Regions from separate parts of the Rahnella sp. BCC 1045 genome, predicted to be linked through region 2. Evidence: predicted binding sites of a transcription regulator. Region 2 holds the regulator's gene; the other holds the start of a gene.
The links. Region 2 encodes PurR, which represses purine synthesis genes. Its sites were predicted from a motif close to CANGCAAACGTTTGCNTG; they were not measured.

Region 1 (4,204 bases), on a different contig from region 2:
GATGCCTGATCGGACGAGGTAAAAGCCGGTCAGTTTTCGGGCGGTAACCTGTTTTATGCCGCCCGGCACCTCCTGGCTGTGCTTTTACTCTTCGTCAGTTCTGACAAAGAGGGCATTGCCTGCTATCACAGTCTGGTGATGTAGTGTCGAAGTGAACCTAACTCAGGTTGAACGGGACTCATGCAAAATCAACTTATCCCTCAAGCCACGTCGCCTTTGGCCACGTGGCTTTATTATCTTGAAAACCTCCATTCTCAGGCTATCGAGCTTGGCCTTGACCGGGTCAAAGCGGTGGCGACAAAACTTGATTTGCTGACACCTGCGCCGCGCGTCTTTACCGTCGCAGGAACCAACGGCAAAGGCACTACCTGTGCGACGCTGGAAGCCATTCTGATGGCCGCGGGTTACCGTGTGGGCGTTTACAGTTCCCCGCACCTTGTCCGCTATACCGAGCGCGTCCGTATTCAGGGCGCAGAGTTGCCTGAGTCTGCGCACTGCGCCTCTTTTGCGCTGCTGGAAGCCGGGCGGGGCGATATTTCCCTGACCTATTTCGAGTACGGCACGCTGTCGGCGTTACAGCTGTTCAAACAGGCGAAGCTGGATATTGTTATCCTCGAAGTCGGGCTGGGCGGGCGTCTGGATGCGACCAATATCGTTGATGCGGACGTATCGGTCGTCACCAGCATCGCGCTGGATCATACTGACTGGCTGGGCTCAGATCGCGAGAGCATTGGCCGCGAGAAAGCCGGTATTTTCCGTTCAGGCAAACCAGCCGTAGTCGGTGAGCCGGATATGCCGCTATCTATTGCCAATGTGGCAAAAGAGAAACATGCAGATTTATACCGCCGGGGTGAGAGCTGGAATTTCGCGGCAAACGCCGGAAACTGGCGCTGGGCGGCTTTGCAGGATGGCGAAGAAGTCACCATACTGGACGGATTGCCGCTGCCGAATGTTCCGCTGCCGAATGCCGCGACTGCACTGGCCGCGTTGCATTATTCGGCGCTGGATATTCCTGAAGAGGCGTTACGCAGCGGCTTACAGCGTGCTGCGCTGCCGGGGCGTTTCCAGACGGTCAGTGAATCGCCACGCCTGATCCTTGACGTCGCGCACAACCCGCACGCCGCGGCTTATCTGGCCGGACGCCTGGCTGAACAGCCGCGCCATGGCGGGAAAGTGCGTGCGGTGGTGGGAATGTTGAAAGACAAAGATATTGCCGGTACGCTGGCTTGTCTTTCGCCTCAGGTGGATGAATGGTATTGCGCACCGCTGGAAGGGCCACGTGGCGCCAGCGTTGAAGAACTGGCCTCGCACCTGCATCAGGCGCGCCGGTTTGATGATGTGGAGTCTGCCTGGAGACAGGCTATGCAGGAGGCGGCTCCTCAGGATATTGTGATTGTCTGCGGTTCGTTCCACACCGTAGCTCACGTAATGGATGCTATCGACACGGGGAAAACCAGTGGCAAGTAAGTTTCAAAATCGTCTGGTCGGGACGGTCATTCTGGTGGCGCTGGGCGTTATCATTTTGCCCGGTTTACTCGACGGCAAGAAAAAGCATTATGAAGACGAATTTGCGTCTATTCCATTGGTGCCAAAACCGGGTGATGTTGAGGAACAGGATTCTGTACCGCCTGTCACGCAGTCATTGCCCGCTCAGCCGCCGGAAGGCGCAAATCAGGCTATGAACGGTGCGCAGGACATCGACAGTGCGGCAACCAATACCAATGCCGCAAATCATGGCAACGTAGCGCCGGGGAATACGACGGTCGAAGCACCGCCGGTCACGACGCTGCCTGAGCAGAGGAAACCGGTGCAAACGGCGCCAGCAAAACCTGTTCAGCAGAAGCCAAAAACGATTGAACCTAAACCGCTGGCGGAAGCCAAACCGGTGGTGAAACCAAAACCGGTCGAACAGCCGAAGCCGGTCGAGCAACCGAAGGTCGTCGCTGAACAGCCGAAACCGGTTGAACAACCGAAAGCCGTGGAACAGCCTAAGCCTGCGCCGGAAGAAAAAGCGCCGGCGGGTCAGTCTTATGTTGTGCAGCTCGGCGCATTGAAAAATGCGGCGAAAGCGACCGAGATTGTTGCGACTCTGCGGCTTTCCGGGTTCCGTGCTTATTCTGTTCCGGCGACGCCGGTGCAGGGACAAATCACGCGGCTTTATGTGGGCCCGGATGCGTCAAAACAAAAACTGGAAGCTTCACTCCCTCAGCTGCAACAGCTCAGCGGGTTAGGCGGACAGGTGCGCGCTTATTCGGCGCACTAATCTTGCGGTTCCCCGTGAGAGCGGGGAAGCCGGAAGGCACTAAAAACACAAAAAATACCAGGGAGGGCACAAGCGATTTGTGCCCTTTTTCTATAAGATCGCCGGGTTGGGATTTTATAGGTTTATGCTGCGGTTGAGGTTTTTTTAATCGCTATTATTAATTTGTCTGACCGGCTGATTTCCGCTACGCAAACGTTTTCTTTTTCTGTTAGAATTCGCAGCGATTTGGATGCCGGGGTAGACGCGACTGGATTAGACACTGGAATTGTTAATGGTCTGGATTGATTACGTCATCATTGCGGTTATCGGATTTTCTGCTTTAGTCAGTTTAATCCGTGGCTTTGTTCGCGAGGCTTTATCACTGGTTACCTGGGCTTGCGCCTTCTTTGTTGCCAGTCATTATTACCCGTATCTCGCCATCTACTTCACGCGTTTCGAAGATGAGTTAGTTCGAAACGGGATCGCAATTGCCATCTTGTTCATCGCGACGTTGATCGTAGGTGCAATTGTCAACTATGTGATCAGTTCACTGGTTGAAAAAACCGGGTTGTCCGGCACTGACAGGGTGTTAGGTGTGTGCTTCGGCGCACTGCGCGGCGTACTTATCGTCTCCGCGATGCTGTTCTTCCTGGATACCTTCACCAGTTTTTCGCAAAGTGACGACTGGAAACAATCCCAGTTGATCCCACAGTTCAGTTATATCATCAGGTGGTTCTTTGACTACCTGCAGAGCACGTCGAGTTTCTTGCCAAAACATATTTAGTTCTGGCAGCGCTGAAGAGGAAAAGACAACATGTGCGGTATTGTCGGTATCGCCGGTTTCATGCCGGTAAACCAGTCGATTTATGACGCGTTAACGGTGCTACAACACCGTGGGCAGGATGCTGCTGGCATCACCACCATCGATGCCAATAACAATTTCCGTTTACGGAAAGCCAATGGCCTGGTGAAAGATGTTTTTGAAGCCCGCCATATGCAACGCTTACAAGGCAACATGGGTATCGGCCATGTTCGCTATCCAACGGCTGGCAGTTCCAGTGCCTCAGAAGCTCAACCTTTCTACGTCAACTCTCCGTTCGGCATCACACTCGCCCACAACGGTAACCTGACCAATGCTCACGAATTAAGAAGCAACCTGTTCGAAGGCCAGCGCCGTCATGTGAACACGACTTCCGATTCTGAAATCCTGCTCAATATCCTGGCGAGTGAACTGGACCGTTTCCAGCATTACCCGCTGGAAGCCGACAACATTTTCGCCGCTGTGGCTGCCGTGAACCTGAAAATTCGTGGTGCTTATGCCTGCGTGGCGATGATCATCGGCCATGGTATGCTGGCGTTCCGCGACCCGCACGGTATCCGTCCGCTGGTTATCGGTAAACGTACGCTGGAAGATGGCCGCAACGAGTATATGGTCGCATCTGAAAGCGTAGCGCTTGATACGCTGGGCTTCGAGTTCCTGCGTGACGTCGCGCCGGGCGAAGCGGTGTACATCACCGAGAAAGGCCAGCTGTTTACCCGCATGTGTGCTGAGAATCCTCAGTACAACCCGTGCCTGTTCGAGTATGTGTATTTCGCGCGTCCGGACTCCTTCATCGACAAAATTTCCGTCTACAGCGCCCGTGTCCGTATGGGTGAAAAGCTGGGCGCAAAAATTGCCCGTGAATGGGAAGATCTGGATATCGATGTGGTCATTCCGATCCCGGAAACCTCCTGCGATATCGCGCTGGAAATCGCGCGTATTCTGGATAAACCGTACCGTCAGGGTTTTGTGAAAAACCGCTATGTAGGCCGTACCTTTATCATGCCGGGCCAGCAGGAACGCCGTAAATCTGTACGTCGTAAACTGAACGCTAACCGCGCTGAGTTCCGTGATAAAAACGTGCTGCTGGTCGATGACTCCATCGTGCGCGGCACCACCTCTCAGCAAATTGTTGAGATGGC
Region 2 (4,204 bases):
AAATGGCGGTTATTTCGACATAAAAAAAGCTATTAACTTTTTCTCACAATATGATCTAGAATCGAGGCAATTCGTGCTTTTTTGTCTCGTTCTTTTAGGCAATACTCTGACATCCCTGATGTTTAACCCTACCACTCATGGTAACGAAGCTATGCGCTTACTGTTCACGCTTTTTGTGCTGCTCTTTACCCAGCTGTTTCTGAATATGGCTCATGCGTCGCCACAGACTCGTGTCGCGGCCGACCAGCGAAAGAGTCATGTTAACCAGGTCACGCCGGAAGAACGCCGAAAGCGAAAAACGGCAGCCGCGAAAACCAGCAAGAAAACCAAAGTCGCGCCGGTTTCAGAACCTAAAACTCAGGAAAAAAATTCGAAGAAGAAAGTCAAAAGCACCGAACTGGTTAAGCGAAAGACGTCTTCTGAAAAAACAGTAAAAACGACGCGGGCCGAGAGTAAAAAAGAAAAAACACTCAAGACAACCCGGGCCGAGGCGAAAGCAGGGAAGGAAACGAAAAACCGCTCTCTCGCTAAAAACAGCAGTGAAAAGGCCAGTAAAAAAGAAGCGTATGGCCGCCACCGCAAAGGCAAAAAGTTACGTGAAGAAGACAGTAAACCGATAACGCTCAGCGCAACACACAAGAAACGTTATCAGCACGCACAACAAACCGCGATGACCAAGCTGATGCACCAGGTCGGCAAACCTTACCGCTGGGGCGGAACGTCACCGAATACAGGTTTCGATTGCAGCGGACTGGTTTACTACGCATACAAAGATTTGATCCGTATTAAAATGCCCCGCACAGCGAATGAAATGTACCACTTGCGCGATGCGGCCCCGGTCAAACGGGGTGAATTAGAATCCGGCGATCTGGTTTTCTTCCGGATTAATAACCGCGGCGCCGCAGACCATGTCGGTGTTTACGTAGGAAACGGGAAGTTTATCCAGTCACCGCGCACCGGCGAAGACATTAAGATCACCTCACTGGGTGACGATTACTGGCAAGATCATTATGTAGGCGCACGACGGGTAATGACCCCTAAGACGATCCGATAATAAACAATTCGTTAAGTCTGAAGTTTCGCTAATCAGCCATTGAATAGCATTTAACGAAGAGTTTCTGCAGGGAAGAGTATCGGCGGAATGGGTGACTGCGTAAAATTGAAAAGGGCGATTCCTGTTATAGGTAATCGCCCTTTTTATTGCGGCTTTCGCGCAAATCAGTTCATCACTGCGGTGAAACTGAAAGCAATAATCACGAGCAAAGCGCAGACCGTAGTGATCAAAGAAAATTTCAGGTTGCTGTCCATTAAACCCCCTTACGGATCAAATTGTGGCGTTCGTATAGCCACACTGAATGTGTGCCAACGCATTTTCTCATAATTCGCATTGAAAATCTTGTGCTGAATGACACCAGGTTCATGACAATTTTACTTCCACTTTCCTGCATTATAAGTGAAAATTGTCGGTTACCACGCCTGTGTGCCGGTCGATTTCACCCGAGAGCATTTCACGCCTCACTCTGAAGAATCCACCCAACGATTTCACTGCCCTTTTCGAAGTCAGCAGTTAAATCCACGCAAGCAAACGATTAACATAATGCTAACGTGCTGAAACACGTGAGCACAGGAGTCATTTTTTACATGGCAACGATTAAAGATGTCGCAAAGCGCGCTGGCGTTTCCACCACAACCGTGTCGCACGTCATCAATAAAACCCGTTTCGTCGCCGAAGAAACCCGAGCCGCGGTTCTCCTTGCAATCAAAGAGTTGCACTATTCTCCCAGCGCTGTGGCACGTAGCCTGAAGGTCAATAACACCAAAACAATCGGTCTGCTGGCAACGTCCAGTGAAGCGCCCTACTTCGCCGAAGTGATTGAGGCCGTGGAGAACAGCTGTTTCTCAAAAGGCTATACGCTGATTTTGTGTAACTCACACAATAATCTGGAGAAGCAACAGGCCTACCTGCAAATGCTGGCGCAAAAACGCGTCGACGGTTTACTTGTGATGTGCGCGGAGTATCCGGACGAATTGCTGAATATGCTTGAAGAATACCGCTCTATCCCGATGGTTGTGATGGACTGGGGCGAAGCGCGTAAGAATTTCACCGACAGCATTATCGATAACGCGTTTGAAGGCGGCTATATGGCCGGACGTTATCTGATTGAACGCGGTCATCGCGATATCGGCGTGATCCCTGGGCAACTGGCGCGAAACACCGGCGGCGGCCGTTTCCAGGGCTTTGTGAAAGCACTGACGGAAGCCAATATTCCTCTTCGTGAAGAATGGGTCGTTCAGGGCGACTTTGAGCCGGAATCGGGCTATCAGGCCATGCACAAAATTCTGATGCAGAAAAACCGCCCGACGGCTGTATTCTGTGGCGGTGACGTGATGGCGATGGGGGCAATCTGTGCCGCCGATGAACTGGGCCTGCGCGTACCGCAGGATATTTCCGTGATTGGCTATGATAACGTGCGTAACGCGCGCTATTTCTCACCGGCACTGACGACAGTTCATCAGCCAAAAGAACGTCTGGGCGAAATGGCCTTTACCATGCTGCTGGACAGAATTATCAGCAAACGCGAAGAGTCGCAGACCATTGAAGTGCATCCCAAACTGGTTGAGCGCCGTTCCGTGGCCGACGGCCCGTACCGCGATTACCGCCGTTAACTTTCAATAAACGCCTGTGCCACAGGCGTTTTTTTGTCAGTCGCGCAACCATTCCCGGTTCATCGTTTCCGTGTCTCCCATGTATTCCAGCAGCCACGCCAGCGAAGGCGACGGATTGCTCTGATCCCACGTCAGGCAGCACGGGCTGTCCGGAAAGGTATTTTCCAGCGACAGTACCTGTAATTTTTGCTGTTCAATCAAGGGTGTCACGCGGTGAACCGGCATCATGCCAACACATAAACCTTCGTTCAGACATTCCAATGCACACGTCCAGTCGGGAACCACCAGCCGCCGCTGGTTATCCAGCGTCCAGGTATCGCGTTTCGGCAATGTACGCGATGTATCTTCCAGGCAAAGCGCCGGATAAGGCCGTAACTGATCGTCACTCAGTATTCCCTGCGTCTGGGCCAGCGGATGTTGCGCGCTGACCACACAATGCCAGTCCATAAAACCCATATCGCGGAAATTGAACCGTCCACCGACGGGGATCGCCCGCGTCGCGCCGATGGCGACATCCGCCCGCCCGTCGACCAGCGCGTCCCAGACACCGTTAAAGACTTCCGAATGAATGATGAGTTCGGTATCAGGGAAATGGCGATAGAAATCCAGCACCAGCCGCCGTGTCCGCGCAGGTTTAACGATACGGTCAACGGCAACCCGTAATTCTCCGCGCCAGCCATTGGCGACCTGCTGACACTGGCGGCGGGTCGCTATCATTTTTTTTGTCAGAACCCGCGCTTCGTCGACAAAAACTTTACCGGCAGGAGTCAGAATAACGTCGCGATGTCTGCGTTCAAACAACGGAACGGCCAGCCATTGTTCAAGCTGGCGAACGGTGTAGCTGATGGCAGAAGGAACCCGGTGCAAGTCCTGCGCGGCAGCGCTAAAACTGCCTGTTCGGGCGACGGCATCGACCACTTCAAGAGCATATTCTGACCACATCGTTTAGCCTTCAATATTTTTGATAGCAGATTGCAAATATTAGCGTTTCACAAGCCTGTTATCAAAGCGTTAAACTCCGCATCCGATACGATTTCCGCGTCAAATCATCTGCAATAAATAAATTAAAGAGACAATAATGAAACCCTCACTTGGATTTATGCTCTATCTTGCCGGGCTGAGCATGCTTGGCTTTTTAGCGACCGATATGTACCTTCCGGCCTTCAGCGCGATGCAAAGCAGCCTGATGACCAGCCCGGGCATGATCAGCGCCAGCCTGAGTATTTTCCTTGGCGGCTTTGCCATCGGTCAGCTGTTGTGGGGGCCATTGTCCGACAAGATTGGCCGCAAGCCGGTATTGCTGATTGGCTTAGCGCTCTTTGTCGTCGGTTGTCTGGGCGTGCTATGGGTTGAGAATGTCCGCGCCCTGCTGGCGCTGCGTTTCCTGCAAGCTGTCGGCGTCTGTGCCGCCGCCGTCACCTGGCAGGCGCTGGTGGTAGATCGCTTTTCTGCCGATGTTGCTAAAAAAACCTTTGCCAGCATCATGCCACTGGTTGCGCTTTCCCCTGCTCTGGCACCTTTGCTGGGCGCCTGGGTT

Region 1: the regulator PurR is predicted to act here: its motif matches at 2,449-2,466, upstream of cvpA (colicin V production protein).

What each region holds. Positions count from the first base shown of each region.
Region 1 covers NZ_JAFMOZ010000141.1:26,196-30,399, reverse strand. The annotation lists gene accD (acetyl-CoA carboxylase, carboxyltransferase subunit beta) at 1-9, shown strand, start outside; gene folC (bifunctional tetrahydrofolate synthase/dihydrofolate synthase) at 181-1,467, shown strand; gene dedD (cell division protein DedD) at 1,457-2,263, shown strand; gene cvpA (colicin V production protein) at 2,535-3,026, shown strand; gene purF (amidophosphoribosyltransferase) at 3,057-4,204, shown strand, end outside.
Region 2 covers NZ_JAFMOZ010000135.1:90,254-94,457, reverse strand. The annotation lists gene J1782_RS17835 (C40 family peptidase) at 152-1,054, shown strand; gene J1782_RS26565 (YnhF family membrane protein) at 1,219-1,308, opposite strand; gene purR (HTH-type transcriptional repressor PurR) at 1,642-2,667, shown strand; gene punR (DNA-binding transcriptional activator PunR) at 2,704-3,609, opposite strand; gene punC (purine nucleoside transporter PunC) at 3,746-4,204, shown strand, end outside.